3 regions of the Klebsiella sp. WOUb02 genome follow, and region 1 is predicted to be linked to each of the others. Evidence: predicted binding sites of a transcription regulator. Region 1 holds the regulator's gene; each other region holds the start of a gene.
The links. Region 1 encodes LexA, which represses DNA repair genes until DNA is damaged. Its sites were predicted from a motif close to TNCTGTATGTACATACAGNA; they were not measured.

Region 2: a site for LexA is predicted at 4,977-4,996, ahead of dinG (ATP-dependent DNA helicase DinG). Genes of this name have one in related genera too.
Region 3: a site for LexA is predicted at 5,969-5,988, ahead of ABOC21_RS13515 (DinI-like family protein). Genes of this name have one in related genera too.

What each region holds. Positions count from the first base shown of each region.
Region 1 covers NZ_CP170110.1:3,414,514-3,424,588, reverse strand. Annotated here, with positions in the region: gene malK (maltose/maltodextrin ABC transporter ATP-binding protein MalK) at 1-409, shown strand, start outside; gene ABOC21_RS23590 (maltoporin) at 512-1,822, shown strand; gene malM (maltose operon protein MalM) at 1,929-2,867, shown strand; gene ubiC (chorismate lyase) at 3,055-3,552, shown strand; gene ubiA (4-hydroxybenzoate octaprenyltransferase) at 3,565-4,434, shown strand; gene plsB (glycerol-3-phosphate 1-O-acyltransferase PlsB) at 4,500-6,923, opposite strand; gene ABOC21_RS23565 (diacylglycerol kinase) at 7,053-7,421, shown strand; gene lexA (transcriptional repressor LexA) at 7,636-8,244, shown strand; gene dinF (MATE family efflux transporter DinF) at 8,316-9,632, shown strand; gene ABOC21_RS23550 (CsbD family protein) at 9,759-9,968, shown strand; gene zur (zinc uptake transcriptional repressor Zur) at 10,061-10,075, opposite strand, start outside.
Region 2 covers NZ_CP170110.1:2,046,044-2,056,118, forward strand. Annotated here, with positions in the region: gene ybiX (PKHD-type hydroxylase YbiX) at 1-593, shown strand, start outside; gene ABOC21_RS16805 (DksA/TraR family C4-type zinc finger protein) at 662-928, shown strand; gene ybiJ (DUF1471 family protein YbiJ) at 1,214-1,474, shown strand; partial or broken gene ybiB (DNA-binding protein YbiB) at 1,723-2,693, opposite strand; gene dinG (ATP-dependent DNA helicase DinG) at 2,819-4,963, opposite strand; gene rhlE (ATP-dependent RNA helicase RhlE) at 5,170-6,513, opposite strand; gene cecR (transcriptional regulator CecR) at 6,774-7,451, shown strand; partial or broken gene hlyD (secretion protein HlyD) at 7,448-8,444, shown strand; partial or broken gene ABOC21_RS16840 (ATP-binding cassette domain-containing protein) at 8,437-10,075, shown strand, end outside.
Region 3 covers NZ_CP170110.1:1,382,772-1,392,846, forward strand. Annotated here, with positions in the region: gene ABOC21_RS13480 (DeoR/GlpR family DNA-binding transcription regulator) at 77-823, shown strand; gene tnpA (IS200/IS605 family transposase) at 929-1,357, opposite strand; partial or broken gene ABOC21_RS13490 (oxidoreductase) at 1,460-2,535, shown strand; gene umuC (translesion error-prone DNA polymerase V subunit UmuC) at 2,666-3,928, opposite strand; gene umuD (translesion error-prone DNA polymerase V autoproteolytic subunit) at 3,912-4,349, opposite strand; gene ABOC21_RS13505 (IS1595 family transposase) at 4,384-5,340, opposite strand; gene ABOC21_RS13510 (hypothetical protein) at 5,673-5,867, shown strand; gene ABOC21_RS13515 (DinI-like family protein) at 6,021-6,266, shown strand; gene ABOC21_RS13520 (hypothetical protein) at 6,411-7,118, opposite strand; gene ABOC21_RS13525 (small membrane protein) at 7,432-7,551, shown strand; gene ABOC21_RS13530 (YnaM/YnfT family protein) at 7,814-7,921, shown strand; gene ABOC21_RS13535 (DJ-1/PfpI family protein) at 8,495-9,064, shown strand; gene ABOC21_RS13540 (peptide ABC transporter substrate-binding protein) at 9,148-10,075, opposite strand, start outside.

The sequences.
Region 1 (10,075 bases):
TGGCTCGCCGAAGATGAACTTCCTGCCGGTGAAAGTCACCGCAACCGCCATTGAGCAGGTTCAGGTGGAGCTGCCAAACCGCCAGCAGGTCTGGCTGCCGGTAGACAGCGCCCGCGTTCAGGTTGGGGCCAATATGTCCTTAGGCATCCGCCCGGAACATCTGCTGCCCAGCGATATCGCCGACGTGACCCTCGAAGGGGAAGTGCAGGTGGTTGAGCAGCTTGGTCACGAAACGCAAATTCATATCCAGATCCCCGCCATCCGTCAGAACCTGGTCTACCGCCAGAACGACGTGGTGTTGGTAAAAGAGGGAGCTACATTCGCCATCGGTTTGCCGCCGGAACGTTGCCATTTATTCCGTGAGGATGGCACGGCGTGTCGTCGGTTGCATAAAGAGCCAGGCGTATAAGGCTTCCCATTAAAAAAAACGCGAACCCCTTAGCGCTGCAGCAGCAGCAGGCAGCACGACGGGTGAAGTGTTCAAAGAAAAGCAATGATCTCAGGAGATAGAATGATGATTACTCTGCGCAAACTTCCACTGGCGGTCGCCGTCGCAGCAGGCGTTATGTCTGCTCAGGCGATGGCCGTCGATTTCCACGGCTATGCTCGTTCCGGTATCGGCTGGACCGGCAGCGGTGGCGAACAGCAGTGCTTCCAGGCAACCGGTGCTCAAAGTAAATACCGTCTTGGTAACGAATGTGAAACCTATGCGGAATTAAAACTGGGCCAGGAAGTTTGGAAAGAAGGTGATAAGAGCTTCTACTTCGATACTAACGTCGCGTACTCCGTATCGCAGCAGAATGACTGGGAATCAACCAGCCCGGCATTCCGTGAAGCCAACGTGCAGGGTAAAAACCTGATCGACTGGCTGCCAGGTTCCACCATCTGGGCCGGTAAGCGTTTCTACCAGCGTCATGACGTTCACATGATCGACTTCTACTACTGGGATATTTCAGGTCCTGGTGCTGGTATCGAAAACATCGATCTGGGCTTCGGTAAGCTGTCTCTGGCGGCAACCCGTTCTTCTGAGTCCGGCGGTTCTGCCACCTTCGCTGAACGCGATGCGCTGGGCAACCGTATTTATGACAACCTGGTGCCGAACGACGTCTTCGACGTGCGTTTAGCGCAGATGGAAATCAACCCAGGCGGCACCCTGGAGCTCGGCGTCGACTACGGTCACACCAACGTTCCGGATAACTACTACCTGCAGCCGGACGCGTCTAAAGACGGCTGGATGCTGACCGCTGAACACACCCAGAGCATGCTGAAGGGCTACAACAAGTTCGTACTGCAGTACGCCACCGACTCGATGACCTCCAACGGTAAAGGCGTTCCGCAGGGCGGCAGCATCAACAACGACGGCTCCCTGTGGCGCGTGCTTGACCACGGTGCGATCTCGCTGGGCGATAGCTGGGATCTGATGTACGTCGGTATGTACCAGGATATCAACCTGGACAACAACAACGGCACCAAATGGTGGACCGTCGGCGTACGTCCAATGTACAAATGGACGCCGATCATGAGCACCCTGCTGGAAGTTGGCTACGACAACGTCGAGTCACAGAGAACTGGCGACAACAACAACCAGTACAAAATCACCCTGGCACAGCAGTGGCAGGCTGGCGACAGCATCTGGTCCCGTCCGGCAATCCGCGTATTCGCAACCTACGCCAAGTGGGATGAGAAATGGGGCTACGCGAACGGCGATTCCGGTGCTGGCTACACCTCCGGCGTAGCGTATAACGACACCTCCGCGAAGACCTTCAGCCGTGGCGATAACGACGAGTGGACCTTCGGCGCCCAGATGGAAATCTGGTGGTAATCCAACCTGACCTGTCATGAGCAGAGGGGCGTAAGCCCCTCTCTATCTTAGGCCCTGCGAGCTATTGCCTGGCTACCGCTCGGCCATCGGAATTGAGGTGATAACAATGAAAATGAAGAAAAGTCTCGTTGCCCTCTGCCTGTCCGCCGGCCTGCTGGCCAGCGTACCCGCAGTCAGTTTTGCTGATGTGAATTTTGTGCCGCAGAACACCTCTGCCGCGCCGACGATCCCCACCTCCGCGCTACAGCAGTTAACCTGGACGCCGGTCGATCAATCGAAGACCCAGACCACCAGCTTAGCGACGGCAGGACAGTCGCTGAATATCGCCGGTATCACCGGGCCGGTGGCGGCTTACAGCGTCCCGGCGAATATCGGTGAGCTGACCATTACGCTGACCAGCGAAGTGAACAAACAGACCAGCGTTTTTGCGCCGAACGTGCTGATCCTCGACCAGAATATGACGCCATCTGCGTACTTCCCCAGCAGCTACTTTACCTACCTGGAGCCGGGCGTGATGAGTCCGGATCGCCTCGAAGGGGTGATGCGCCTGACGCCGGCGCTGGGTCAGCAAAAGATTTACGTCCTGGTCTTTACCACGCCGCAGGATCTGCAGCAGACCACCAAATTAATCGATCCGGCGAAGGCCTACGCCAAAGGTACCGGTAACGCGGTACCGGATATTCCGGACCCGATTGCCAGACATACCACCGAAGGTTCCCTGAGTCTGAAAGTGAAAACCTCTTCCGGCTCCAGCGTGCTGGTCGGCCCGCTGTTTGGCTCCTCCGGCCCGGGTCCGGTGACCGTTGGTAATACGGCCGCGCCGGTATACAGCGCGCCGGTCGCCGCTCCGGCCCCGGTCGCCGCGCCGGCGGCGAAGAGCGAGCCGATGCTGGACGATACGGAAACCTACTTTAACAACGGCATCAAGCAGGCGGTTGCGAAAGGAGATATCGATAAAGCCCTCAAATTGATGAACGAAGCCGAGCGCCTTGGCTCGAAATCTGCCCGTTCCACCTTTATCAGCAGTGTAAAAGGCAAGGGGTGATCGTTTCCCCACAATGCTGATGTTTAGGCACAGCCTTTAGGTGCGTCCGCCTGGACGCACCTTTTTTTCTCGCGCGCGGCTTCTGTTGCATGGCTGTTGCGCGGAAGATCGTATCTTGATGTTTGCCCGCCCCGATCGGCCTATTCTGCGATACAATGCCTACACGTTATGTATCGGAGAATCAGGCATGTCACATCCTGCGCTTACGCAACTGCGTGCGCTGCGCTATTTTGCCGCTATGCCCCCGCTCGAACCCTCGCTGCGCGACTGGCTGCTGCTGGAAGACTCAATGACCAAACGCTTTGAGCAACAAGGGAAAAAGGTTAGCGTTATGCTGGTCAACGAAGCGTTCGTCGGACGCGAGGCGCTGGTCGGTGAAGAGGCGCTGCTGCCGGATGAAGCGCGTTACTGGCTGCGGGAAATCATTCTCTGCGCCGATAATGACCCCTGGCTGGCCGGGCGCACTATCGTCCCGGAATCGACGCTGAGCGGTCCCGAACTGGCGCTGCAGCAGCTTGGGCAGACGCCGCTGGGCCGCTATTTGTTCACGTCTTCGACGTTAACCCGTGATTTTATTGAAATTGGGCGTTATGCAGAGCTCTGGGGGCGTCGTTCCCGCCTGCGGCTGAGCGGTAAACCGCTGCTGCTGACTGAACTGTTTCTGCCCGCATCGCCGCTGTATTAAGAGGAAGAGAAAATGGAGTGGAGTCTGACGCAGAATAAGCTGTTGGCGTTTCACCGCCTGATGCGTACTGACAAACCGATCGGCGCGCTGCTGCTGCTGTGGCCGACGCTGTGGGCGCTATGGGTGGCGACGCCGGGTATTCCGCCGCTGTGGATCCTGGCCGTCTTTGTCGCCGGGGTGTGGCTGATGCGCGCCGCCGGCTGCGTGGTCAACGACTACGCCGACCGCAAATTTGACGGTCACGTTAAACGTACCGCGCGTCGTCCGCTGCCGAGCGGGGAGGTGACGGAGAAAGAGGCCCGGGTGCTGTTTGTCGTGCTGGTGCTGCTCTCGTTCCTGCTGGTGCTGACCCTCAATACCATGACCATTCTGCTGTCGGTGGCGGCGCTGGCGCTGGCGTGGGTCTATCCATTCATGAAGCGCTACACCCACCTGCCGCAGGTGGTGCTGGGCGCGGCGTTTGGCTGGTCGATTCCGATGGCTTTCTCCGCGGTGAGCGAATCGCTGCCGCTGAGCTGCTGGCTGATGTTCCTCGCCAACATTCTGTGGGCGGTGGCCTACGATACCCAGTATGCGATGGTTGACCGGGACGATGACCTTAAAATCGGCATCAAATCGACGGCGATTTTGTTTGGCGAAAACGATCGCCTGATTATCGGCATGCTGCAGATCGCGGTGCTGGTCATGATGGCGGCGGTAGGGTGGCTGAACGGTCTGAGCTGGGAGTATTACTGGTCGCTGTTTATTGCCGCGGGGCTGTTTTTCTGGCAGCAGAAGCTGATTTTCCGTCGTGAACGCGACGACTGCTTTAAAGCGTTTTTAAACAATAACTACGTCGGGCTGGTGCTGTTCCTCGGTCTGGCGATGGGCTATATGGCCTAGTTTTCTCTGGCAGGATCCTGACTCCCCCCGGCTTACGTAGCGCAAGCCGGGGCAAGTCTCAGGCGCTACGCTTCATCCTGCGCGGCGCTTTCAATCGTCAGACGCACGTCCGATGTAATCAGGTTCGCCAGCATCTGGTAAACCTTCAGCGTCTCTTCCGGCTCGGCGTCGCCGGTATCGCTAATATAGCCTTCATCACGCAGCGTCAGCACCAGCGTACTGAATACCGCCTTATCGAAGAACTCCGGCGCGTTGATGCCGTGCAGCACCGACAGGCGCTGGGCCATCGTACGGCTCTCTTTCTCCAGTGAACTGCGGTTAATCGCCGGATTCGCGCTCAGCAGCCAGAAGGTGATGGCGTAGCGCTGGAGGGTTTCGCGCGCCCCGGCGGCCAGCAGCTGCAGCAGGCGGGAGTGCGACGGGTTGATGCTTATCTCGTCATCGCTCAGCGCCAGCAGGCCCTGACGCTGCATCTCCGCGGTCAGCGCATCGATAACGCTCGCCAGCTCTGCTTTTTCCCAGCGCAGGAACAGTTCGGCCTTCAGCAGCGGATAGAACATCTCGACGTGACGCAGCACCTCCGCGCGGGTGATTCGCCGATGCTGGGTGACAATCGCCGCCAGCAGAGAAGGCATCATCAGCATATGGGCGATGTTGTTGCGATAGTAGGTCATCAGCACCGCCTGCTCGCGCGGCAGGATGATGATGTCGCCGATGGTGTCCTTCTCGACCTCGAATTTATTCATCTTCAGCGCGTGGTCAATCAGCTCGCTGGCGGTAGCCGGCGGCGTGGTCGCATCCGGAGAGTAGGGCACGTTACGCAGCAGGTCGAGATAGCACTCCAGCTGCTGGGTCAGCTGTTCGCGGGTCAGCGAACGCTGGCGCGACGCCAGCAGAGCGGTACAGCACAGGTTCATGGCGTTCGCCGCGCCGGCGTTGTTGATGCGCACCATCAGATCGGAGGCGATGCTGTTTACCGTCGGCGTCAGCCACGACGGGCGGATGGCTTCGATAGGATCGATAGACTCGCGCCACTCCGGCACGTGCTGGTTGAGCCAGGTCATCAGCGGCAGCGGTTCGCCGAAGTTAACGTATCCCTGGCCGAGGTTACGCAGCTTGCTCAGGCCGCGCAGCATCTGCGGCAGGCTCTCTTTCTCTTTCGTCGCGCCGCGCAGCTCTTTGGCATAGGTCCCGACCTCCATCACGTGCTCGTAGCCGATGTAGATAGGAACCAGCGTAATTGGCCGGGAGCCGCCGCGCAGCATCGCCTGGATAGTCATCGATAGGGTGCCGGTTTTCGGATCCAGCAGGCGCCCGGTACGGGAGCGTCCGCCCTCGACGAAGTACTCCACCGAGTAGCCGCGGCTGAACAGCTCGCCAAGATATTCGCGGAACACCGTTGAGTAGAGCTTATTGCCCTTAAACGTCCGGCGAATAAAGAACGCGCCGCCGCGGCGGAAAATCGGCCCTGCCGGCCAGAAGTTGAGGTTGATGCCGGCGGCGATATGCGGCGGCACCAGCCCCTGGTGGTAAAGCACGTAGGAGAGCAGCAGGTAGTCCATATGGCTGCGGTGGCACGGAACGTAGACGATCTCGTGCCCTTCGTGCGCCAGCTGCCGCACGCGCTCGGCGTTGTGAACGTTAATGCCCTGATACAGGCGGTTCCAGGTAAAGCCCAGCACGCGGTCGGTCAGGCGAATCATCTCGTAGGAGAAGTTGGCGGCGATCTCTTCCATCAGCGCGATGGCGTTTTGCTGCGCCTTCTCGTGGGAAATTTTCTTGCTGCGGGCTTCGTCTTCCACCGCGCGGGCGATGGCTTTTGACGCCAGCAGCTTGTTGAACAGATCCTGACGCGCCGGCAGGCGCGGGCCGACGGCGGCCAGGCGCTGACGGGCGAAGTGCATACGCGCCACGCGGGCCAGCTTCTGGGCAATGGTTTTATCGGTGCCGTGCTCGGACGCCATTCGGCGCAGCGACACCGGCGGCGAGAAGCGCACGAAGCTGTCGCGGCCCAGCCACAGCACGGCGAAGAATTTCTGAATGCCGTTAAGCATGCGCAGCGGCGGATTGAGTTCGCCCTTTTCGCGCCCGGGCGCACGACCAAACATCACTGAAACCGGCACCATTTGCACGTCGAGGTCAGGGTGGTTGCGGTGCAGATCGAGGTAGTCGTGGAACAGCTTGATGGACTCTTCTTTCGGCGTGTAGTAGGTAAAGACGCGCGGGCCGCCGTGGATAAAGACGTAACGCGGCAGCAGGGTACCGTCGATTTCCAGCGGTTCGAGCGGATCGGCTAAATCGTGCTCCAGGCACTGCGCGCGCAGCGTCAGCAGGTCTGCCTTCGAGTTATAGGGCAGAACGTACATAATCGGACGCGAGGTATCCAGTCCCAGTTCCTGAGCAGGCTCTGCGGGAATAGACTTGCTTTTTACCAGCAGCCGTAATGGTAAATTCAGTAATTTATAGTAAATTCGTTGCCAGCCGGACATAAACGATGTGAAGCCTCTGGTTAATCATGCAAATGCGCGGCAAGAATAACAGAAAGTGCGCAAAATTTCCGTTGCCACGCGGCAAACGCGTACACTCATTGACGTCATTTACATAAAAAGGTTCTTTTGATGGCCAATAATACCACCGGGTTAACCCGAATCATTAAAGCGGCAGGGTATTCCTGGAAAGGTTTTCGTGCGGCATGGATAAATGAGGCCGCCTTTCGTCAGGAAGGTATCGCCACCGTTATTGCCATTGCGATCGCCTGCTGGTTGGATGTTGACGCCGTTACGCGCGTGCTGTTGATAGGCTCGGTCCTGTTAGTGATGATAGTCGAAATTCTTAATAGCGCGATTGAGGCGGTGGTGGACCGGATTGGCCCTGAGCACCATGAGCTTTCCGGACGGGCGAAGGATATGGGTTCCGCGGCGGTATTTCTGGCGATCGCCATCGCGCTGATCGTCTGGGTGACGCTGCTGTGGGCGCACTATCGCTAAGCTTCCGCAGCATCAGGCCGCCCGGTCGCCCTCCGTGCGGCTTTTTTTGCGCCGCGTGGAGCAGCAGCGCTTCGCCGCAACTCCCTTCGCGCTAACCGGCCGTAGCGGGCGGCAAAAGAAAAGAATCTCCTGATTTTTGTGTGAAATTTGATTCCAAAATCACCGTTAGCTGTATATACTCACAGCATAACTGTATATACACCCAGGGGGCGGGATGAAAGCGTTAACGACCAGGCAGCAAGAGGTGTTTGATCTCATCAGGGATCATATCAGCCAGACGGGCATGCCGCCGACGCGTGCGGAAATTGCTCAGCGCTTGGGGTTCCGTTCTCCAAACGCGGCGGAAGAGCACCTGAAAGCGCTGGCGCGTAAAGGCGCTATCGAGATCGTTTCCGGTGCCTCCCGCGGTATCCGTCTGCTGACTGAAGAAGAGCCCGGCCTGCCGCTGATTGGCCGCGTCGCCGCCGGCGAGCCGCTGCTGGCGCAGCAGCACATCGAAGGCCACTTCCAGGTCGATCCGGCCATGTTCAAGCCGAACGCCGACTTCCTGCTGCGCGTCAGCGGAATGTCGATGAAGGACATTGGTATTCTGGACGGCGATCTGCTGGCGGTACACAAAACGCAGGACGTGCGTAACGGGCAGGTTGTGGTCGCGCGTATCGACGAAGAAGTGACGGTAAAACGCCTGAAAAAGCAGGGTAACGTCGTCGAACTGCTGCCGGAAAACAGCGAGTTTTCACCGATCGTGGTGAACCTTCGCGAGCAAAACTTTACCATTGAAGGTCTGGCCGTCGGCGTCATTCGCAACGGCGAATGGCTATAAGCGTCCTCTCTTAACGCAGCATCGTCCGATGCATGATGCTGCGCTGTCTCTCCTCGCTCAGGCTCTTCCCCATGCTTTTTAATGCTGCTGATAAGGCCCTGTGGCGCCTGGCGCTACCGATGATTTTCTCCAATATCACCGTCCCGCTGCTGGGGCTGGTGGATACGGCGGTTATCGGCCATCTTGATAGCCCGGTTTACCTCGGCGGCGTGGCGGTCGGGGCTACGGCGACCAGCTTTCTGTTCATGCTGCTGCTCTTTCTGCGCATGAGCACCACCGGCCTGACGGCGCAGGCGTTCGGCGCAAAGGATCCCGTTCGCCTGGCGCGCGCGCTGGTGCAGCCGCTTGGGCTGGCGCTGGCCGCCGGTCTGCTGATCGTTCTGTTTCGTATGCCGCTCATTAACCTGGCGCTGCATATCGTCGGCGGTAGCGAAGCGGTGCTGGAGCAGGCCCGGCGTTTCCTCGAAATTCGCTGGCTGAGCGCCCCGGCTTCGCTCGCGAACCTGGTGCTGCTGGGCTGGCTGCTGGGCGTCCAGTATGCCCGCGCGCCGGTGATCCTGCTGATTGTCGGCAACCTGCTGAATATCGTCCTCGACCTGTGGCTGGTGATGGGCCTGCACATGAACGTGCAGGGCGCGGCGCTGGCGACGGTGAGCGCCGAATACGCCACCTTTATCATTGGCCTGCTGATGGCGAAACGCGTACTGACGCTGCGCGGCGTGTCGTTCGCTATGCTCAAGGGCGCCTGGCGCGGCGATATCCGGCGGCTGCTGGCCCTGAATCGCGACATCATGCTGCGCTCCCTGCTGCTGCAGCTCTGCTTTGGCGCGGTGACCGTGTTTGGCGCGCGTCTGGGGGGCGATATCGTGGCGGTGAACGCCATCCTGATGACCATGCTGACCTTCACCGCCTATGCGTTAGACGGCTTTGCCTACGCCGTGGAGGCCCACTCCGGGCAGGCCTACGGCGCGCGCGATGGCAGCAGGCTGCTGGAGGTGTGGCGTGCGGCCTGCCGACAGTCTGGCACGGTCGCGCTGGCTTTTGCGCTGATCTACAGCGTGGCGGGAGAGCAGATTATCGCTCTGCTGACCTCGATACCCTCGCTCCAGCAGCTCGCCGACCGCTATCTGTTCTGGCAGATGATTCTGCCGACGATCGGCGTCTGGTGCTATCTGCTGGACGGGATGTTTATCGGCGCGACGCGCGGCAGAGAAATGCGTAACAGCATGGCGGTGGCCGCTGCGGGCTTTGCCTTAACCCTGCTGACTTTGCCGGTACTCGGTAACCACGGCCTGTGGCTGGCGCTGACGGTATTCCTGGCGCTGCGGGGCCTGTCGCTGGCGCTGATCTGGCGACGGCACTGGCGGCGCGGAACCTGGTTTTCATAACGCATTCTGTCGTTAATATGGTTAAAGATTCCGAATAATAAAATTAACCCAGCATTCTCATCTATAGTTAATCCTATGTCCGGCACACAGCGGGCTGTTAACTCACCGAACGATGAGGACTGAATTATGAATAAAGACGAAATCGGCGGTAACTGGAAACAGTTAAAAGGTAAAGCGAAAGAGCAGTGGGGCAAGCTTACCGACGATGATATGACCGTCATCGAGGGCAAGCGCGACCAGCTGGTCGGTCGAATCCAGGAGCGTTACGGCTACGCGAAAGATCGGGCGGAGAAAGAGGTGTCCGACTGGGAAACCAAAAATGACTACCGCTGGTAGCGAGCAGATTTAGAGCGTTAACCCTTTGTTATTGCCTGCCCGAATGTGACAAGGATGTGCGAAAACCCCTGATTCCCGCTGCGGCTAACGCCTCAGCGGGCTTTCTT
Region 2 (10,075 bases), 1.4 Mb from region 1:
GACGCGCTACCACCGGCGATCAGGGCGCGCAGGTGAAAAAGAATCAGCAGGTCGATACCCGCAGTCCGCTGTACGGCGAACTGCAGAACAGGGTCCTTGCGGCGCTCAACCACAGCTCGCTGTTCTTTGCCGCGGCGCTGCCCAAAAGCCTTTCCAGCCCGCTGTTTAACCGCTATCAGCAGAGCGAAACCTACGGTTTTCACGTTGACGGCGCGGTGCGCAGTCAGGCCCAGGGCGGCTGGATGCGTACCGACCTTTCCGCCACTTTGTTTCTGAGCGAGCCGGAGAGCTATGAAGGCGGTGAGCTGGTGGTCAACGACACCTATGGCCAGCATTCGGTCAAGCTGCCGGCGGGCGATCTGGTGCTCTATCCGTCAAGCAGCCTGCACTGCGTGACGCCGGTTACCCGGGGCGTGCGCGTGGCCTCTTTCCTGTGGATCCAGTCCATGATCCGCGATGACAAACGCCGCGGCATGCTGTTCGAGCTGGACCGCAATATTCAGACCCTGAAGAGCCGCCACGGCGAGAGTGATGAAGTGCTATCGCTGCTTAACCTGTACCACAACCTGCTGCGGGACTGGTCGGAAATCTGATCCTTGTCTGGCCCATTTTTACCCCCATCTTCTCTATACTGACAGTAACAATAGCGAGGAGGTGCAGCATGGCATCAGGGTGGGCAAATGATGACGCGGTGCAGCAGCAGATCGACAGCACCATTGACGACGCGGTGGCGCGGGCGAGAAGCGAGCTACCGGCCGGCGAGAGCCACAAATTTTGTGATGAATGCGGAGAGCCGATTCCGGAGGCCCGACGCAGGGCGATCCCTGGGGTCAGGTTCTGCGTGAAGTGTCAGCAGGATAAAGACTTACATAACAATACATTTTCAGGATATAATCGGCGTGGCTCCAAGGATAGCCAGCTACGTTGACCTTCCTTTACCGTTCATTACCACAGATCGCGTTATCTTTTCGCGCACGTTTTTTGGCGAATAAAGTAGCAAAATGTGCCCTGAAAGCCCGTAGAACTCCGCGGCTGAATCCGCCGCCCCGTTTCTTATAAATAATTTATTAATAATCAATAAATTAATAATCATTCAAAAAATTCGATGGAGACTGTTAATTTCCTTCGATTTTATATCTCGCAAAAAAACGTGATACTTATCACATCGACGGAACATCGTCACCTTAACAGAATAACCTGCGAGAAATTAACTATGAAAACCATCAAATATGCTGCTGCCGCTATCGCCCTGTCCGCTCTGTCCTTTGGCGCTTTCGCCGCTCAGTCTGTAACCCCGTCTCAGGCGGAAAGCATGAATAAAATCGGCGTCGTTTCTGCGGAAGGCGCAACGACTCTGGATGGCCTGGAAGCCAAACTGGCTGCTAAAGCGGATGCCGCTGGCGCAACGGGTTACAGCATCACCTCCGCTAACACCAACAACAAAGTTAGCGGTACCGCGGTTATCTATAAATAATCGCCGCCCGACCCTGTAATGCCACTGTATTACCCCTGAAATACCCTTTAATACCCTTGTTTTGCCCGTCCGCGCCACCGGACGGGCTTTTTTTTGATTTTTTTCGAGGCCGAGTGACGACTTCAGGCGGCGGTTTTGCGCAGCCTTAGTCCGCGATTAGCTTCTGTACATGCTCGGGTAGAAGGAACGTTCCATTCACTATTACCCCGCGCTCCTCGCTGATTCCGGCTGCGAGTGAGCGGCCCGCGCTACCAGCGTTGCGCCACCTTAGCCAGCCCCTCGTCCAGGGATCCAGCCTCTCCGGTCGCCAGCAGGCAGCACGCCAGTCTGAATTCGCAGCGGCTGCGGCAATGGCTCAAGCCCCGCCGCGCAGCGCTCAATCCAGCGCGCGGTCACCGCCGGATCTTTTGACTCCGGCAGCGCCGTCGCCTGTGTCGGGGCATCATTCTGCCGCTCGTACAGCGTCCGCGTTCCGCTCTCATCAATCAGGCTAATTTGCGGACAGCGCTGCGGATTGGCATAGACTTCGCCTTCAGTACCGTGCATCAGCAGCGCCCGACCACCGGTTTCGCTAAAGAATTTTGCCACCCTGCCGATGTATTCCGGATGCGACACGCTCGACAACCGCAAAGCCGCATCTTCCGCAAACGGCGTCGCCAGCTTGGCCAGGGTATGCGCGCTGTTGCGCACGCCCAGCCGCCAGCGCAGAGCCAGTCTGCTTCTCCAGCGGCGGACAGAGAACGCCAACCGGGACGTAGACCGGCTCGTGACCGTCCAGACGCGCCTGTGCCTGGCCGCCGTGCTGCGTAATCGGGATCCCCATCAGCGTAAAAATCGTCTCCGTCAGCACCCGGGTTGGATCGTGGCTGACGCCGTGCACCAGCACCGGGAAGCCGAGCTGATGCAGCAGGACGGCAAGCAGCGGCGTCAGGTTGGCCTGCTTACGCGCGCCGTTATAGCTCGGGATCACAATCGGCATCGGCCGCGCTACCGGCGGCGTCAGGCGCAGAGTGTGCTGCTGCATCGCCTCATAGAAGCCCTTCATTTCCGCTTCGCCTTCGCCCTTAATACGCAGGGCAATCAGGATCGCGCCGAGCTCAAGCTCCGCAACCTCACCGCTTAACATTCGCACGTACAGCGCGCGGGCGGTCTCCACATCCAGGTCGCGGGCGTGATTTTTCCCTCGTCCGACTTCTTTAATGATCTTGGTGTAATCCATCGAAGATTCCTCTTATCCGCCCTGCTTCACGCGATACGCAGATTGCCGCCGTATTCTTCCGGCAACCCGTCACCGACGGCGTGAAGGAGGAGGAGTCGTGCTGCTCACATTGCCGACCTGCGCCGCTAGCGACGTTTGCGACGCGTCTGTTTTGTTTTACTTTTTACTATAACCTCCGGGACGGCAGGCTGCTCTATCGGAAACACGGGTAATGCATTCAGTAAACGCTTGCCGTAATTTTTGGTCAACAAACGCTTATCGTAAATCACCACCTCCCCCCAGCAGCCGTGGCTGCGGATCAGGCGGCCGACCTGCTGAATCAGGTTGAAAGAGGCGCTCGGCAGGCTTTGCACTTCGAAGGGGTAGCGGTTCAGGCTTTTAAGCCACTCGCCTTCGGTGATCACCACCGGGCTGTCGATCGGCGGGAAGGCAATTTTGTGAATATGCACCTGACTCAGCAGCTCGCCCTTGAGATCCAGCCCCTCGGCGAACGACTGCAGCCCGACCAGCACGCTACGTTCGCCGCTCTCCACCTTTTTACGATGCAGTTCCACCAGCCGATAGCGGGGCTTATCGCCCTGCACCAGCAGCATCAGGCGCAGATCGGCGACGTACTCGAGAAAACGCTGCATCGCCCGCCCGCTGGCAAACAGCACCAGCATCCCGAGGTGCTTTTTGCTCTCGACGTGCTCGCGAAAGCAGGCCGCCATTTCGGCAATATGCTGCTCTTCGTTGTCGATGACCGGCTCATAGCGCATCTGCGGGATGATAATTTTTCCCTGCTCGACGTGGTTAAAGGGGGAATCCAGGGCGACGAAGCGATCGCCGGCCTTCTCCTTGAGGCCGCTCATCTCCTGCAGGCGAGAAAAGCTGTTCAGCGAGCGCAGGGTGGCGGAAGTGACGACAATATGCGGCACGCTGCGCCACAGCAGCCTTTCCAGCTGTTCACTGACGCGGATCCCGACGCAGTGGAACCAGATATGCGCCTGGCCGTCGCGCAGAACGCGGGAGGCCCATTTAGTGACCGGCGCGCCGGATGACTGCGCCAGCGACGCCAGCCGCCACAGCTTGCTCTGGCTTTCAAACATGCCCAGCGCGCGGTTCATTTGCAGCAGCACCCGGTGCAGGCGAACCACGTCATGGCTGCCGGTTTTTTCGCTGAGATCGTTCAGAAACAGCTCCGCCAGGCCGCGCAGCGTCTCGGTCAGTTTGGCCAGCCGCTGGCAGATATCCATCACCTCCTGCGGCAGCTCCCCCATCGGGAAGCGGTACTCGGCTTCCTGACCGGCGGGCATGTAGAGATTCAGAATATTATTCAGCGCAGAGATAAGCTCGGACAGCTCCTCGCAGTGGGCGCTCAGGCGCTCGGGGTTCGCCAGCGGCGGCGTCGTTTTGGGACGAAACTGCTCCATACAGGTCGCCACCAGGCGGGTGAAAAGATCGAGCTGTAGCCGATACCAGGGAGCGGTAATCTCGGCGCTCATCTCCAGCGCATCCCGGGCGACGTCGGGCAGATGGTGGCCCTCATCGAGCACCAGCAGCAGATTTTTCGGCTCCGGCAGCACCGCTTCGCTCTCCATCGCCGCCATCACCAGCGCGTGGTTGGCCACCACCACTTCGGCCTCCTGAATCTCACGCCGGGCGACAAAGAACGGGCATTCGCGGTAGTAGTGGCAGTTGCGGTTCAGGCAGCTTGCCTTATCGGTGCTCAAGCGGCCCCACAGCGCGTCATCGATGGTCTTATCGCTATGATCGCGCAGGCCGTCCCATCTGTAGCTATCAAGATCGCCCTTCAGCGTGGCGCACAGCTTCTGCTCCGCCTGATTATTCGGCGTAAGCTCGTCGTCAAGAAACGCCAGCAGGTCCTGCTGCGTCGGCTCGGTGCTGGCCAGCGCGTTGAGGTTACGCGGGCAAACGTAGCGCCCGCGGCCAAAGGCGGCGGTAAAGCGCAGATCGGGAATAATTTTACGCAGCAGCGGCAGGTCTTTGCTGAAGATCTGGTCCTGCAGGGCAACGTTGGCGGTGCTGACCACCAGCGTTTTTTGCTCTTCGCGGGCAATGGCGATACCGGGAATCAGGTACGACAGGGTTTTCCCGACGCCGGTCGGCGCCTCAATCGCCAGGTGCCTTCCCTCTTCCCCGGCGAGCGTTTTCGCCACGTCAGCAATCATCTGCCGCTGCGGAGTACGGGGAATAAAGTCAGGAATCTGTTCCTGGAGCGCCTTATACCAGGCGGCGATTTGCGTTTTTAGCGCAGTGGTCAAAGCCATGAGAAAACCTGAATACTGTATAAACAGCCACTATTGTGACACTTTTTGCCTGGCTGGAGGAATTTCTTTCTGCGCAAACGGGGATCGTACTCGAGGTTTAGCATCAGGCGGGGAGTTCCGGGCGGGAAGTCCCACCCGGAGAATCAAACCTGCATCCGCGGGCAGCGCCGGGCTGCCGCAGGGATAGCAGGTTTGCGGAAGTGCTGTTACTCAGCGGCCGCCGGCTTGCGCGAGCGACGACGCTGCGGTTTGCCGTCCTGAGTCCGCGCTTTCGGCGCGTCACCGTCGCTGCGGCGCGGCGAAGAGTGCTGACCGCGACCCTGGCTCTGACCGCCGCGACCCTGACTCTGGCCGCGACCGCCGCCACCGCGCTGCTGGCGACCGTTCTGAATCGGCTCGGCTTTGATGGACGGATCCGGCTCATAGCCGGCCACGCTGATGCGAGGGATCTCTTTTTTCAGCAGACGCTCGATGTCGTGCAGCAGCTTATGCTCATCAACGCAGACCAGCGACAGCGCTTCGCCGGTAGCGGCGGCGCGGCCGGTACGGCCGATGCGGTGGACATAATCTTCCGGCACGTTCGGCAGCTCATAGTTCACCACGTGCGGCAGCTCTTCAATATCAAGGCCGCGCGCGGCAATATCGGTCGCCACCAGCACGCGAATACCGCCGGATTTAAAATCAGCTAACGCGCGGGTACGCGCGCCCTGGCTTTTGTTGCCGTGGATAGCGGCGCTACGAATGCCGTCTTTGTTTAGCTGTTCCGCCAGGTGGTTGGCGCCATGCTTGGTGCGGGTAAAGACCAGCACCTGCTGCCAGTTGCCTTCGCCGATCATCTGCGACAGCAGCTCGCGCTTGCGCTTCTTATCGACGAAATGCACGTACTGGCTTACCTGCTCGGAGGCCGTGTTGCGCCGGGCAACTTCGATTTCCAGCGGGTTATGCAGCAGCTTTTCCGCCAGCGATTTAATCTCGTCGGAGAAGGTTGCCGAGAACAGCAGGTTCTGGCGTTTCGCCGGCAGCTTCGCCAGCACGCGGCGAATATCATGGATAAAGCCCATATCCAGCATCCGGTCGGCTTCATCCAGCACCAGCACTTCAACCTTATCCAGGCTGACGGCGTTCTGATGTTCCAGATCCAGCAGACGACCCGGCGTTGCCACCAGGATATCGACGCCGCTGCGCAGCTTCATCATCTGCGGGTTAATGCTCACCCCGCCGAACACCACCAGCGAGCGGACGTTCAGATACTTGCTGTAATCCCGGACGTTTTCGCCAATCTGAGCGGCCAGCTCACGGGTTGGGGTGAGGATCAGCGCGCGCACCGGGCGACGGCCCTTCGCGTGCGGTTCTTGCTGGGTCAGATGCTGAAGCAGCGGCAGGGTAAAGCCCGCCGTTTTGCCGGTGCCGGTCTGGGCGCTGGCCATCAGATCGCGCCCCTGCAACACCGCAGGGATCGCCTGCTGCTGAATGGGGGTTGGCTCAACATAACCCTGTTCGGCAACAGCGCGCAGGATTTCAGGATTCAGGCCAAGGGAATCAAAAGACATAACAACTCCAAACCGCCCCGGCCTTATGCAGGCGTAGTTTTCGGGGAGATTATTGCGAAAGAGATGGCAAAAACCACAATGCCATGAAGGGGCGCAGTCTAGCAGGTTTTGTGACGTATCGCATAAAATATCCCCGCGGGGGTTTTTCTGCGAAAGCAATCCCGGCCGATCGACCAGCAAAAGAGTCTTCACCATTGTGGACAGTTCCGCGAATTGGTCATACTCTTAATCAATCGATTGATTAATTTTTTTCAGGTGCGATGAATACCACTCCCGCGACCAGCAAAGGCGAACAGGCAAAAAGCCAGTTGATTAGCGCCGCCATCGCCCAGTTTGGCGAATATGGCCTGCATGCCACCACCCGCGACATTGCCGCCCTCGCCGGGCAAAATATCGCCGCAATCCCCTACTACTTCGGCTCAAAAGACGATCTCTATCTCGCCTGCGCCCAGTGGATAGCCGACTTTATCGGCCACAACTTTCGCCCCCACGCCGAAGCGGCGGAGCGGCTGCTTGCCGAGCCGCACCCGGATAAAGAGGCCATGCGGACGCTGATCCTCGGCGCCTGCCGCAATATGATCCTGCTGCTGACCCAGGATGACACGGTAAACCTGAGCAAATTTATCTCCCGGGAGCAGCTGTCGCCCACCCCGGCGTACCAGTTGATCCATGATCAGGTGATCGCTCCGCTGCACCGCTATCTGACGCGCTTAATCGCCGCCTTTACCGGACTCGAGGCGGACGACACACGAATGATCCTGCATACCCACGCCCTGCTGGGGGAGATCCTCGCCTTTCGCCTCGGGCGAGAAACCATTTTGCTGCGCACCGGATGGACGCAGTTTGATACCGAAAAAACCGAGCAAATTTATCAGGTTATTACCTGCCATATTGATTTCGTTCTGCAAGGGTTATCGCAAAGGAGTTTGGGATCATGAAAAAACCGCTCATCGTCGTCCTGGTGGTGCTGCTGCTGATCGTTGCTATGGGCGGCGGCTGGTGGTGGTATCAAAGCAGCCAGCAGAAGGGGCTGACCCTGTATGGCAACGTCGATATTCGTACCGTGAATATGAGCTTTCGCGTCGGCGGACGGCTGGCCTCGCTAAGCGTGGACGAGGGCGATGCTATCAAGGCCGGGCAAACCCTGGGCCAGCTCGACCGCGCCCCTTACGAAAACGCGCTGCAGCAGGCGCAGGCCAACGTCTCAACCGCCCAGGCGCAGTATGACCTGATGATGGCCGGCTACCGGGCGGAAGAGGTTGCCCAGGCCGCGGCGGCGGTCAACCAGGCGCAGGCCGCCTATGAATACGCGCAGAACTTCTACCAGCGTCAGCTGGGGCTGCGCAAAAACAGCGCCATTTCCGTCAACGATCTCGACAACGCGCGCTCCGCCCGTGACCAGGCCCAGGCTACGCTGAAATCGGCGCAGGATAAGCTGCGCCAGTATCGCGCGGGTAATCGTCCGCAGGAGATCGCCCAGGCCAAAGCCAGCCTGGAACAGGCGCAGGCCGCCTTAGCGCAGGCGCAGGCTCGATCTGCACGATACCACGCTGGCCGCGCCTTCCGACGGCACGCTGATGACCCGCGCCGTTGAGCCGGGCAGCATGCTCAGCGCCGGGGCGACCGTCATGACGCTGTCGTTAACCCGCCCGGTATGGGTTCGCGCCTACATTGATGAAAAGAACCTCGGCAACGCGCAGCCCGGACGCGAAGTGCTGCTGTATACCGATAGCCGTCCCAATCAGCCCTGGCACGGCAGGATTGGCTTCGTCTCGCCCACGGCTGAATTTACGCCGAAGACCGTAGAAACGCCGGACCTGCGAACCGACCTGGTGTACCGCCTGCGTATCGTGGTAACCGATGCCGACGACTCCCTGCGCCAGGGGATGCCGGTCACCGTCGCCTTCAGCAGCGGAAACGGACATGAGTGAGGAGCTTATCACCCTCGACGGGCTGAGCCGCAGCTTCGCCGGCATGACGCGACCCGCCGTCGCCCCGCTCAGCCTGCACCGTGCGCTCCGGCTACGTCACCGGCCTGGTCGGCCCCGACGGCGCGGGGAAAACCACCCTGATGCGCATGCTCGCCGGGCTGCTCAAGGCGGATAGCGGCAGCGCCAGGGTAATCGGCTTCGATCCGATTGCCGACGATAGCGCCCTGCACGCGGTGCTCGGCTACATGCCGCAAAAGTTCGGCCTGTATGAAGACCTGACGGTCATGGAGAATCTGACGCTGTATGCCGATCTGCGCAGCGTGACCGGCGAAGCGCGGCGGAAGATTTTCGACCGCCTGCTCGAATTTACCTCCCTCGGCCCCTTCACCGGGCGGCTGGCCGGTAAGCTCTCCGGCGGGATGAAGCAGAAGCTGGGGCTGGCCTGTACGTTAGTCGGCGAACCGAAGGTGCTGCTGCTCGACGAACCGGGCGTCGGCGTGGACCCCATTTCGCGCCGCGAGCTGTGGCAAATGGTCCACGAGCTTGCGGGAGACGGAATGCTGATCCTCTGGAGCACATCGTACCTTGATGAAGCGGAGCAGTGCCGCGAGGTGCTGCTGATGAACGAAGGCCAGTCTGCTGTATCAGGCAGAGCCCCGTTCCCTGACCCAAACGATGGCCGGCCGCAGCTTTTTGGTCTCCAGCCGCGAAGAGAACAACCGCCGCCTTCTGCAGCGGGCGCTGAAGCTGCCGCAAATCAGCGACGGCGTGATTCAGGGCAAATCGGTGCGTCTGATCCTTAGGAAGGAGGCCGGCATTGATGAGCTGCGCAATCACGCCAGCCTGCCGCCGCTGGAGATCGCCGAAACCGCGCCGCGCTTTGAGGATGCGTTTATTGACCTGCTGGGCGGCGCCGGTACTGCGGAATCGCCGCTGGGGGCGATTATTCACAGCGTCGAAGGCTCCCATGATGAAACGGTGATCGAAGCGCAAACCTTAACCAAAAAATTCGCCGATTTCGCCGCCACCGACCACGTTGATTTCAAGGTTAAGCGCGGGGAAATTTTCGGCCTCCTCGGCCCTAACGGCGCGGGCAAATCGACCACCTTTAAAATGATGTGCGGCCTGCTGGTGCCAACCTCCGGTAAAGCGCTGGTGCTGGGTATGGATCTGAAGCTCAGCTCCGGCAAGGCGCGCCAGCATCTCGGCTATATGGCGCAGAAGTTCTCGCTATACGGCAACCTGAGCGTGGAGCAAAATCTGCGCTTTTTCTCCGGCGTTTACGGCCTGCGCGGCCGGCTACAGGACGAAAAAATCGAGCGCATGAGCGAAGCCTTCGGCCTGAAGGAGATCGCCGGCCACGCCGCCGACGAACTGCCGCTGGGCTACAAGCAGCGGCTGGCCCTGGCCTGCTCGCTGATGCACGAGCCGGATATCCTGTTTCTCGATGAGCCCACCTCCGGCGTCGATCCCCTCACCCGCCGTGAATTCTGGCTGCATATCAATAGCATGGTGGATAAAGGGGTGACGGTGATGGTTACCACCCACTTTATGGACGAGGCCGAATACTGCGACCGGATCGGCCTGGTCTATCGCGGCAAGCTTATCGCCAGCGGCACGCCGGATGCGCT
Region 3 (10,075 bases), 2.0 Mb from region 1:
CGCGCGCGCGGGATTTCTTTTGCGGCAAAATGCTGTATTATGCAATTTATTGCAGCAATTTGCAGGATTGAAAACCGTGCACAAAACCGCCAGACAAAAGTTCCTCCTGGATATCATTAGCGAAAATGGCCAGGCCAGCATCAGCGATCTGGTCGCCAGGCTGCAGGTTTCCGCGGACACCGTGCGCCGCGACCTGAGCGATCTGCAAAAGCAGGGGCTGGCGCAAAAGAATCACGGCGGCGCTATCGCCCTCGACCTGTCGGCGATGAACCGCCAGGGCAGAAATGCCCTGCTGCCGAAAACGAAGCAGCGCTTAGGCAAAATGGTGGCGGAGAAAATCCCCGCCGGCTCGACGCTCTTTTTAGATGCCGGCAGCACCGTGCTGGCCGTCGCCGGCCACATCAAGGGGCCGATGACCGTCATCACCACTTCTTTAGATATCGCCCAACACTTCAGCGACCGGGCGGATATTCAGCTGATCCTACTGGGCGGCAGTTGGGATATGCAGCAGCGCCTGTTTGCCGGCAGCGCCACCCTCGCCCTGCTCGCGCGCTATCGGGCTGATATCGCCATCCTCGGCGCCTGCGCGCTGCATGCGCAGCTGGGCCTCAGCGCCAGCCAGGAGGCGGACGCCGAGATCAAGCGCGCCATGCTGGCCGCCAGTACCGAGTGCTGGCTGGTTGCCGACCATCTGAAGCTGAACCACTGCGAGCCCTATCTGGTCGCCGGATTAGCAGAAATTGATCAGCTATTTTTAGACACGGCCTGGGAAGAGGCCGGGGACGACATTTCAACGCACATCAACATCGCTGACGCTCAATAACGTGGAGAGAATAATGAACAAAGTAAGTATCCTCCGGCAGAGCCGGAGGCTTTAGGGTGAGCGCCTCAAAGGCGCCGACAAACCATGAGCCGCCCAGGGCGGCTGCTATACGTTCAGTTTCATTTGATCGTATCGTTCGTCTTCTCTCTCCTGGTTGCGTATGTACGCCCTGACCGTGGCTTCATCCAAACCAACGGTTGAAACGAAATAACCTCGAGCCCAGAAAACTTCACCGGTGAAGTTTTTACCTCTGCCGAAGTGTCGTGCTATCGCTATCGCACTTTTTCCCTTCAGATAGCCGACTACTGTCGATACCGAGTACTTTGGCGGTATGCTGATGCACATGTGGACATGATCGCGCATCAGATGCCCCTCCAGAATCTGACAGCCCTTCTGGCTCGCAAGCTCGTGGAATATTTTTCCCAACTCATGCCGCAGCGCACCATATAACCGCTGCTTCCGGCGTTTAGGGATATAAACCACGTGATATTTACAGTCCCATTTCGTATGGCTTAAGCTCTGATAGTCTCTCATCACGAATCCTCATCTCTTGGCGGAGATTTCAGATTCGCGCGACTGACTTAAAGGTCAAACCTTTCGGAGTCCCCCGGCAAAGCCGGGGGTTTACCGGATTTAATTATCGCCGGTAACGGTAAGAACATTAATATTGCGCTGATCGGTTATGGGTTCGTGGGCAAAACCTTCCATGCGCCGCTGATCCGCGCGATTGACGGCCTGAAGCTAGCCGTCGTCGCTTCTCGCGATGAGGAGAAGGTTAAGCGTGACATTCCCGACGTCACCGTCATCGCGTCGCCCGAAGAGGCGATTCAGCACCCGGATATCGATCTCGTGGTGATCGCTTCCCCTAACGCCACGCACGCCCCGCTCGCTAAGCTGGCGCTGAACGCCGGTAAGCACGTGGTCGTCGATAAACCTTTTACCCTCGATATGCAGGAAGCGCGCGAACTGATCGCCCTGGCGCAGGAGAAGCAGTCTGCTGCTCTCGGTGTTCCACAACCGCCGCTGGGACAGCGACTTCCTCGGGATCAAGCAGGTTATTGAGCAGGGGCTTATCGGCAACGTTAAGCACTTTGAGTCGCATTTCGACCGCTTCCGCCCGGAAGTTCGCGTGCGCTGGAGAGAGCAGAACGTGCCGGGCAGCGGCCTGTGGTTTGATTTAGGACCGCACCTGATCGATCAGGCTCTGCAGCTGTTCGGCCTGCCGCAGTCGGTGCAGGGCAACATCGCCACCCTGCGCCAGGGCGCTGAGATCAATGACTGGGCGCACGTAGTCTTAAATTACCCTCAGCATAAGGTCATTCTGCACTGCAGCATGCTGGTTGCCGGCGGCAGCGCGCGCTTTACCGTTCATGGTGACCAGGGCAGCGCGGTTAAACAAAAAGCCGACCAGCAGGAGAGCCAGTCTGCTGGCGGGCGTCATTCCCGGCAGCGCAGGCTGGGGCCAGGATGACGATAGCCTGAGCATTTTTGACGCGCAGTCGCAGGTTCAGCAAGTGAGCGCGCCGCAGGGCGATCAGCGTCAGTACTACATCAACGTGCGCGACGCGCTAAACGGCAGGATTGAAAACCCGGTGCAGCCGCTGCAGGCGCTCGCCGTGATGGCGGTACTGGAGGCCGCCGTTCGCTCCGCCGAAACCGGCACGCTGCAGACGTTAGAGCTGACCGCCGACGAGCTGGCCGCGCTGAAGTAATCCTCGCATTAACGTGGCCTGCGGCCGCGCAGGCCACGCCCTTCTCCCGGCCTTCACACGGGGCGTCGCTTTCAAAGGCCATCGTTTACGCTCGCTCCGGCGGCAGATCGCTTGCGGCGGCGCAGGCGGCCTATTTGACAACGGGCAAATCGGCGTAGCGGGTCGTATAGCAGGGCGATAGCATCTCGCGCTTCATCGCCCAGCTTTGTTGCATGCCCTGCCCGGCAAACCACACGCTGCCGCGGCCCGAGCTATTCAGCCGGTCCAGCGCCTGCATCAGCGCGGCGCTGTTCGCCTGCGGCTGATACTCATCAAACAAATTGAGCTGCGCCACGCCCTGGCTGAAAAAATCGCTCAGCATGATACCGGCCTTCATATAGCGAAAACCCTCCTTCCACGCCCTGTCCAGCGCATGGATCGCGACGCGAATAATGTCCCGGGTATCGTTAGAGGGCATTGTCAGCCGACCGCTGGCCTGGGGAGCGTAGAAGGCTTCGTTTTCGGCATGCGGGCTGGTACGCATAAAGACGCTGACCACGCAGCAGTACTGCTTCTCGGCCCTGAGCTTTTCCGCCGCGCGCTCAGCATAGGCGCAAACCGCCTGATGCATATCGCTATATTGGGTAATACGGTGGCTAAAGGAACGGCTACAGATAATCTGCTGTTTGGCCGGCGCAAACTCATCCACCTGCAGACAGGATTCCCCCCGCAGCTCGCGCACCGTGCGCTCCAGCACGACGTTAAAGTGCTTACGCATCACCCAGGTCGAGCTGTCGGCAAGCTGCAGCGCGTTTTCGATGCCCATCAGCTCCAGCTTTTTTGCGATCCGCCGGCCCACGCCCCACACTTCATGCACCGGCACCAGAGCGAGCAGCTTACGCTGGCGATCGCGATGCGATAGCTCAACCACGCCGCCGGTTTGGCGCCACTTTTTAGCTGCGAAATTAGCCAGCTTGGCGAGCGTTTTGGTCGGCGCGATGCCAACTCCCACCGTGAGCCCGGTATGCTTCAGGACCCGATCGCGCATTTGATGGCCAAATGTCTCAAGCGGCATATAGCCGGAGATACCGGCTAAATGAACAAAGGCCTCATCGATGGAATATACTTCAATCCCCGGCGCCATCTCGGTTAGGGTCATCATCACCCGGTGGCTGAGATCGGCATAGAGCGCGTAGTTCGAGCTAAAAACCGCCACCTGCAAACGCTGCAAATCGTCCTTAATTTTGAAGTAAGGCGCGCCCATGGGGATGCCCAGCGCCTTTGCCTGCGCCGAGCGTGAAATAATACAGCCATCGTTATTTGAGACCACCACCACGGCTTTTCCCTGCAGGTCTGGCCGGAAGACGGTTTCGCAGGAGGCGTAGAAGCTGTTGACATCAACAAGCGCGAACATGGCGGTGTGATTTTAAGCTGAAGGTGACCACGCCAAATATTTGCAGCTCCTCTCCCGGCTGGCAGACGACAGGAGAGTAGTTGAGGTTACGCGGCATGAGCTGAAGGAACGGTCGGGTTTGCAGTTGCTTTACGGTAAACTCGCCGGCTACGGCGGCAATCACAATATCGCCGTGCTCTGCGGTCAGCGAGCGGTCGACCACCAGCAGGTCGCCATCGTCAATCCCGGCGTCCGTCATTGAATCACCGCTCACCCTGACAAAGTAGGTCGCATTTGGGTGCCTGATGGCCAGCTTGTTCAAATCGAGGGTATCTTCGACATAATCCTGGGCCGGGCTGGGAAACCCGCAGGGCACAAGATCGCGAAACAGCGGTACCAAAAAGCGCTGCGACGGCTCAGCCGACTTGTAGAACGTCAACATAAACTCACCTGGCATAATTACTGTATTTATATGGCTATGTTTGCAAAGTATGTTGGTTATGCCGTAATGCAATTTGTAGCCAGACTTTCACATCAATTACGGTGGTCTCAAACAGCCGCCTCCAGGCCAGATAATTCGGCAGATATGCAGTCCCTACACCATGAAATCGCTTCATCCAGCCTTTTAAACGACTGATATAGCCATTCACATGCTGTATATGGAATACACTGTCGATAACACGCTGATTATCCAGTGCTATAAGACGGTAGTGGTTCATCCCGTGTTCACTGGCAAACGTCCTGTACCAGCTGGCACCGTCCGTACACAGAATTGAATCCTTGTCTGCTATCGGCTCAAGGAATCGATGAATATTTTCAGTATCAAATTCCGGGGGGATGCAGTCACTCACACGCCCCTGCCGGTCACAGGCTATGACGACTGGCACCTGTTCCTGTTTTTTTCGCTTATCCACCTCCCCGCCGCGTTTTCTGGCTTTTCGGTGAATGATGTTGCGTTTGCCTTTGCTGGATTCAGGGAAAAAAGTCTCATCGGCCTCAATGATCCCGGACAGGGGATTTATATTATTTGCTGCGGCTGAAGCCAGAAAGCGATGACGCCATCTGAATGCTGTTGTCAGATCAATCCCTGTACGCCTTGCGGACTCACGTAATGTCAGCCCCTCCTGCATACAGCGCAGATAATCGAACCATTTTTGATGGTAATGGAGCCGGGCCAGCGGGCTTCCGGTCAGGCTGTTAAAGGTTTTTCCGCAATCCTTGCAACGATATCGTTGTATGTCTGAATCGCGTCCCCAGCGGATTGCTTTTTCACTGTGGCAGTGAGGGCAACATAACTCAGGCGGGCTGGTGTCAATAACGGAAGCGGTATCCGTCTGAAGGTTGTCATTCAGCCAGGTAATGAGATGAAGTCGGGTATTAGCAGGCAGGGATGAAAGAAGACTTTTGATCTGTATAACGTCTTGCTTTTTCATGGGAACCTCCGAGAGGGGACGTCTTTATACAGTATTATGTACAGTATAGAGAAGTTTTCCAACGGAGACTGCAAACATAGCCATTTATATACAGTATTAATAAATCATCCGGGTTAGGCAAGCCGCTTATGCCACCTTATCGCGAAGGTCTTGAAGTTCCGCCATATTTAGCCGAACGCGCGGCTCACCGTGCTCTGCGGCGTTAAAAATAACGCGTCTCTGGCAATCTCACGTAATTCGTAGCAGGATAGAGGCCGTAAGCAGCGCGTTATGGTGAGGTGCCATAGCGCAAGCTATGGCGATTCGTCCGACATACTGAACGGGAGATTCTTATGTACTACACGCTGGGAGATACCACCCTCCACTTTTATCGCTATCAGTGCCGTTTCTACGTTGCCCACTGGGATGGCGGCAACGTAATGTCCGACAAGTTCAGTCAGTTCATCGAGCTGATTACTGAAAAAACGGGAATTGATGCGAAGAACGTCGAGGCGGCCGCGCGAGACTATTTTAACAACGTCGATTAAACGTCGTTGCGTGGCGGGATAAACGACCGCCGCTCATTACGTAAAAGCCCCGTGCCGGCCGGCGAGGCGAAAAACGCGCGCTGTTCTCCCTCTTGCCTTGACACTGTACAAAAAAACAGTATAACTACTGCCTACCGTTACAGGAGCCAAAGCATGTTTGTAGAACTGGTTTATGACAAAAGAAATTTTGAAGGGTTAGTCGGAGCCAAAGAGACCATTATGGCTGAACTCACGAAACGTATTCACCGCATTTTTCCCGAGGCCGACGTTCGCGTAAAGCCGATGATGACGCTGCCAGCAATCAATACCGATGCCAGTAAGCATGAAAAAGAGCAGATCGCCCGCGCCGTTCAGGAGATGTTTGAAGAAGCGGATATGTGGATGACCGCGGACGAATAGGCCGGGCCGCAGCGTTGACACCAACGGCGGCCTTTTCAGGGACCGGCGTTAGCATTGACCAATACCGCTCCCTGGACATCAATTTCCCCTGCGGATATTTTCCCGGCTACCGGCGCTGCTCGCCGGCCGTTTAAATACGCCCGCCTACTCGCCAAACTTAAATTTAGGCTCCGGCAAAATCGGCGGTGTTGAGTCCTCAAAGCGCAGCCAGTGCTGCCAGATATCATGAACCTGCAGCTCAATAAGCTCTTGCTGGCGTAAAGCCATCATCGCCCCGCTCCGCGTGCCGCCTTCAGAATCGATCCCGGCCGCGGTAGACGCCTTATCAATTAAATTATCCCAGGCTTGACCTTCATCATTAAATGCCGACAGCGTTTTCTGTAAATGAGCCGGATCGTCCCTGCCGTCCTGCTCTATTCTTTTCGCGGCCGCCGTCAGATACTTATCCTTCACCCAGCCGATCTGCGCGAGTTTCTTTGCCATGCACTCATTAATATCGATCGTGGTCTGCTGCGGCATCCCAAAACAGCTAATGCTGAAAGTTTCAACGCCATCGTTTAAATCGCTGCCGGGCTGATTTCTGTCATCTGAAGCCAGAGAAACAAGGGGCAGCGCCAATGCCAGGCAGAAACATGCCCCCTGAATAGTACGCAATTTCATATTCATAGCCTGAATAAAGTGAGATGCCCTGCAGATTAACCTAACCATGGCGCCCGGGGAATGGTTCCCGTCCTGCCCATAGCCATTTTTTAGCGGCGGGTTTGCCGCAAAAAAACGCAGGCAACGACCAGCGGGTACGGCAGACGTCACCGATCGGCGGCACGTTTTTCCTCTCCTGCGCGGTTCATCCAAAGATGGACCCATGTTTCTAATTTGTTTCAGTTAGTTAGTTCATCAACGCGGAGCGGATGATGCCCGCTATTGGCCCGAGCGACCCAAATCGTCCTCAGCACTTTTAAGCAAAATAACGGCAATTTATTGAAGCAATATGCTGAACTTAAGCGCAATTATCGATATTAAAATCCAAAATTAATTCAAAATTATCATTTAAAAAACTTTTCTTATAACCATGAAAAATATTTCATTAGGATTTTTCTTAAGGCGGGAGTAAATTTCTTCGCATAAAAGCAAGAATATCCATAAATTTCTCGGGGAATAAATGCGTATGGCGAATTTACTTTTTCTGGCACTGGCGGTTGCGCTACTCCTGGTCGCTGTTTTTTCTCTTATTTCGTATATAGGAGATCGCAAGAAACAAAAATTTACGTTCAAAAAAAGACGCTAACGGCAGCAAAGTCAGGGAACGAACGCGCGTTTAGTCTCTTTAACCCACGCCGTTGCGCGATCGCCCAGACCGTCCTTGAACGGCATCTATTTGCATTACCTTGAATAAACAGAATTATTGCGCATCCCCGGCTTAGGGAGGCGCAATATATTATTATGCGTAACGTCAGGCCAGCGCATCCCGAACGAATTCCGCTTATTTATGGAACTATTGCTCAGGTACGTAGTCTGACCACTGTCAGTATTAAACTATCGAGATTGCTGTGACCACACTTATGATTGTTGTAACAACGCTGGCCTTACTTAGCCTGTTGGCATTGAGCCTGGCAAAAGTTGGCATCGCCGTATCCAATAACCCCGACGAATTCTGATTACCCTTCGGGCCGTTAGCGAACCTCCAGGACTCTCTATCGCTGATTCTATGCTACCGCACGTCAGCGATAATCGTTTTTCCCCTCTCCTTTGCAGAAAAAGCATATTGCGCACCTTGCTCTTACCGCCGCTGGCGCGCAATCCCACTTTTCAGGGCCGCGGCATCTCCACGATTTATCGTCCGCGCGCTGGCCGTGAAAATAGCCGGCAAATCCTACTTCTTCTTGCGCTTGCGTCGATATTTACGCTTAAATTTCAGGTCTATAGCAAAAATAACCACAATCACGCCAACAAGCCATAACAGAGTAGCACCGGTTTCAGCAACGTTCACAACGTCCCTTTATCTATCAATTAATGTTATGGGTCATGCTAAGGACCCTATGAAACCAGTAAGCAACCGTTTTCATTACAGTGATATGGCAAAAATATGGCGGAATGTCGCATCCGCGAGCAACAGCTCAGAAATTAGCCGTCGCCGGATGGAATGAAGCTCGCAGGGCGGAGATTGACGGTTCGCATTCCCTCCTCCACCAGGCTATATCTTAGACACCTTTATTCGTACAGGAGTGGTAATGGTGAGCAAGAAGATTCTGATGCTGGTCGGCGACTACGCCGAAGATTACGAAACGATGGTGCCGTTTCAGGCATTGCAGATGATTGGTCATCAGGTTGACGCGGTGTGCCCCGATAAAACCAAAGGTGACTATGTCATGACGGCGATCCATGATTTTGACGGCGCCCAGACCTACAGCGAAAAACCCGGCCACCGCTTTATTCTTAACGCCGACTTTTCCGCAGTGAAGGAACAGGACTACGACGCGCTGCTGATCCCCGGCGGGCGGGCGCCTGAATACCTGCGCTTGAATGAGGAGGTGCTCAAGCTGGTGCAGGCGTTTGACCGCGCGGGCAAGCCGATTGCCGCCGTTTGCCACGGGCCGCAGCTGCTGGCCGCGGCCGGAGTGCTAAAAGGGCGTACCTGCAGCGCCTATCCGGCCTGCGCTCCGGAAGTCCGGCTTAGCGGCGGACACTATGCCGACATCGGTATCGATCAGGCGCATGTTGACGGCAACCTGGTCACCGCTCCCGCCTGGCCCGCGCACCCGCAGTGGCTGGCGAAATTTGCCGAAGTGCTGCGGCAGTAATACCTTGGGTAAAACGCCAGCGCTGGCGGGCGGTAATGGCGTGGAGAACCCCGCCATTACCGAATCACGGTGGGATAACGAAACTACGGGTGCTTGACGATATACATTGTCCGGCTATAGGCGACATCTTCCGGATTGGTAATCGGATAGCCCTTCAACCACGGCTTAATCAACCGTCCGTTGGTGTACTGATAAATTGGCGCAATAGGCGCTTTCGCCATGATAATCTTTTCCGCCGCGTTGTAATCGTCGTTGCGCGCTTTATCCGACGTCTCCTGCGCCGCCTGGGCTAAGATCTTGTCATAGGTCGGATCGTTAAAGCGGGAGATATTACCGCTATGGGTCGAGGTCAGCAGCGACAGGAAGGTGGAGGGCTCGTTGTAATCCCCCACCCACGAGGCGCGAATCACGTCGAAATTACCGGTGTTTCGGCTATCGATATACGTTTTCCACTCCTGATTCTGCAGCTTGACGTCGACGCCGAGATTCTTCTTCCACATTGACGCCACCGCAATGGCAATCTTCTGGTGGTTTTCCGAGGTGTTATACAGCAGCGTCAGCCGCAGCGGGCGGCCCGGGCCATAGCCCGCAGCCTGCAGCAGCGCCCTGGCCTGGGCGTTCAGCTCGGCCTGGCTCATGCTCTCCGCCTGCGAAGGCTGCGGCGTAAACCCGGCCGTCACGTCCGGGGTGAAGTGCCAGGCCGGCTTTTCGCCGGTTCCCAGCACCTTCTCCGCCATCAGGCGACGGTCGATGGTCAGGCTCAGCGCCAGGCGCACGCGCTCGTCGGCGGTCGGCCCTTTCTGCGTGTTAAAGGCGTAATAGTAGGTCCCCAGCTGCGGCGGCGTGTACACCTGGCCGGGAATATCTTTCAGCAGCTTCTGGTACAGATTTTTCGGGAAGGACTCGGTGATATCGATATCCCCGGCTAGGTAGCGCTTGGTCGCCGACGACTCCTGGTTAATCGGCACAAAGGTCACCTGCTGGATAACCGTTTTGCCATTATCCCAATAG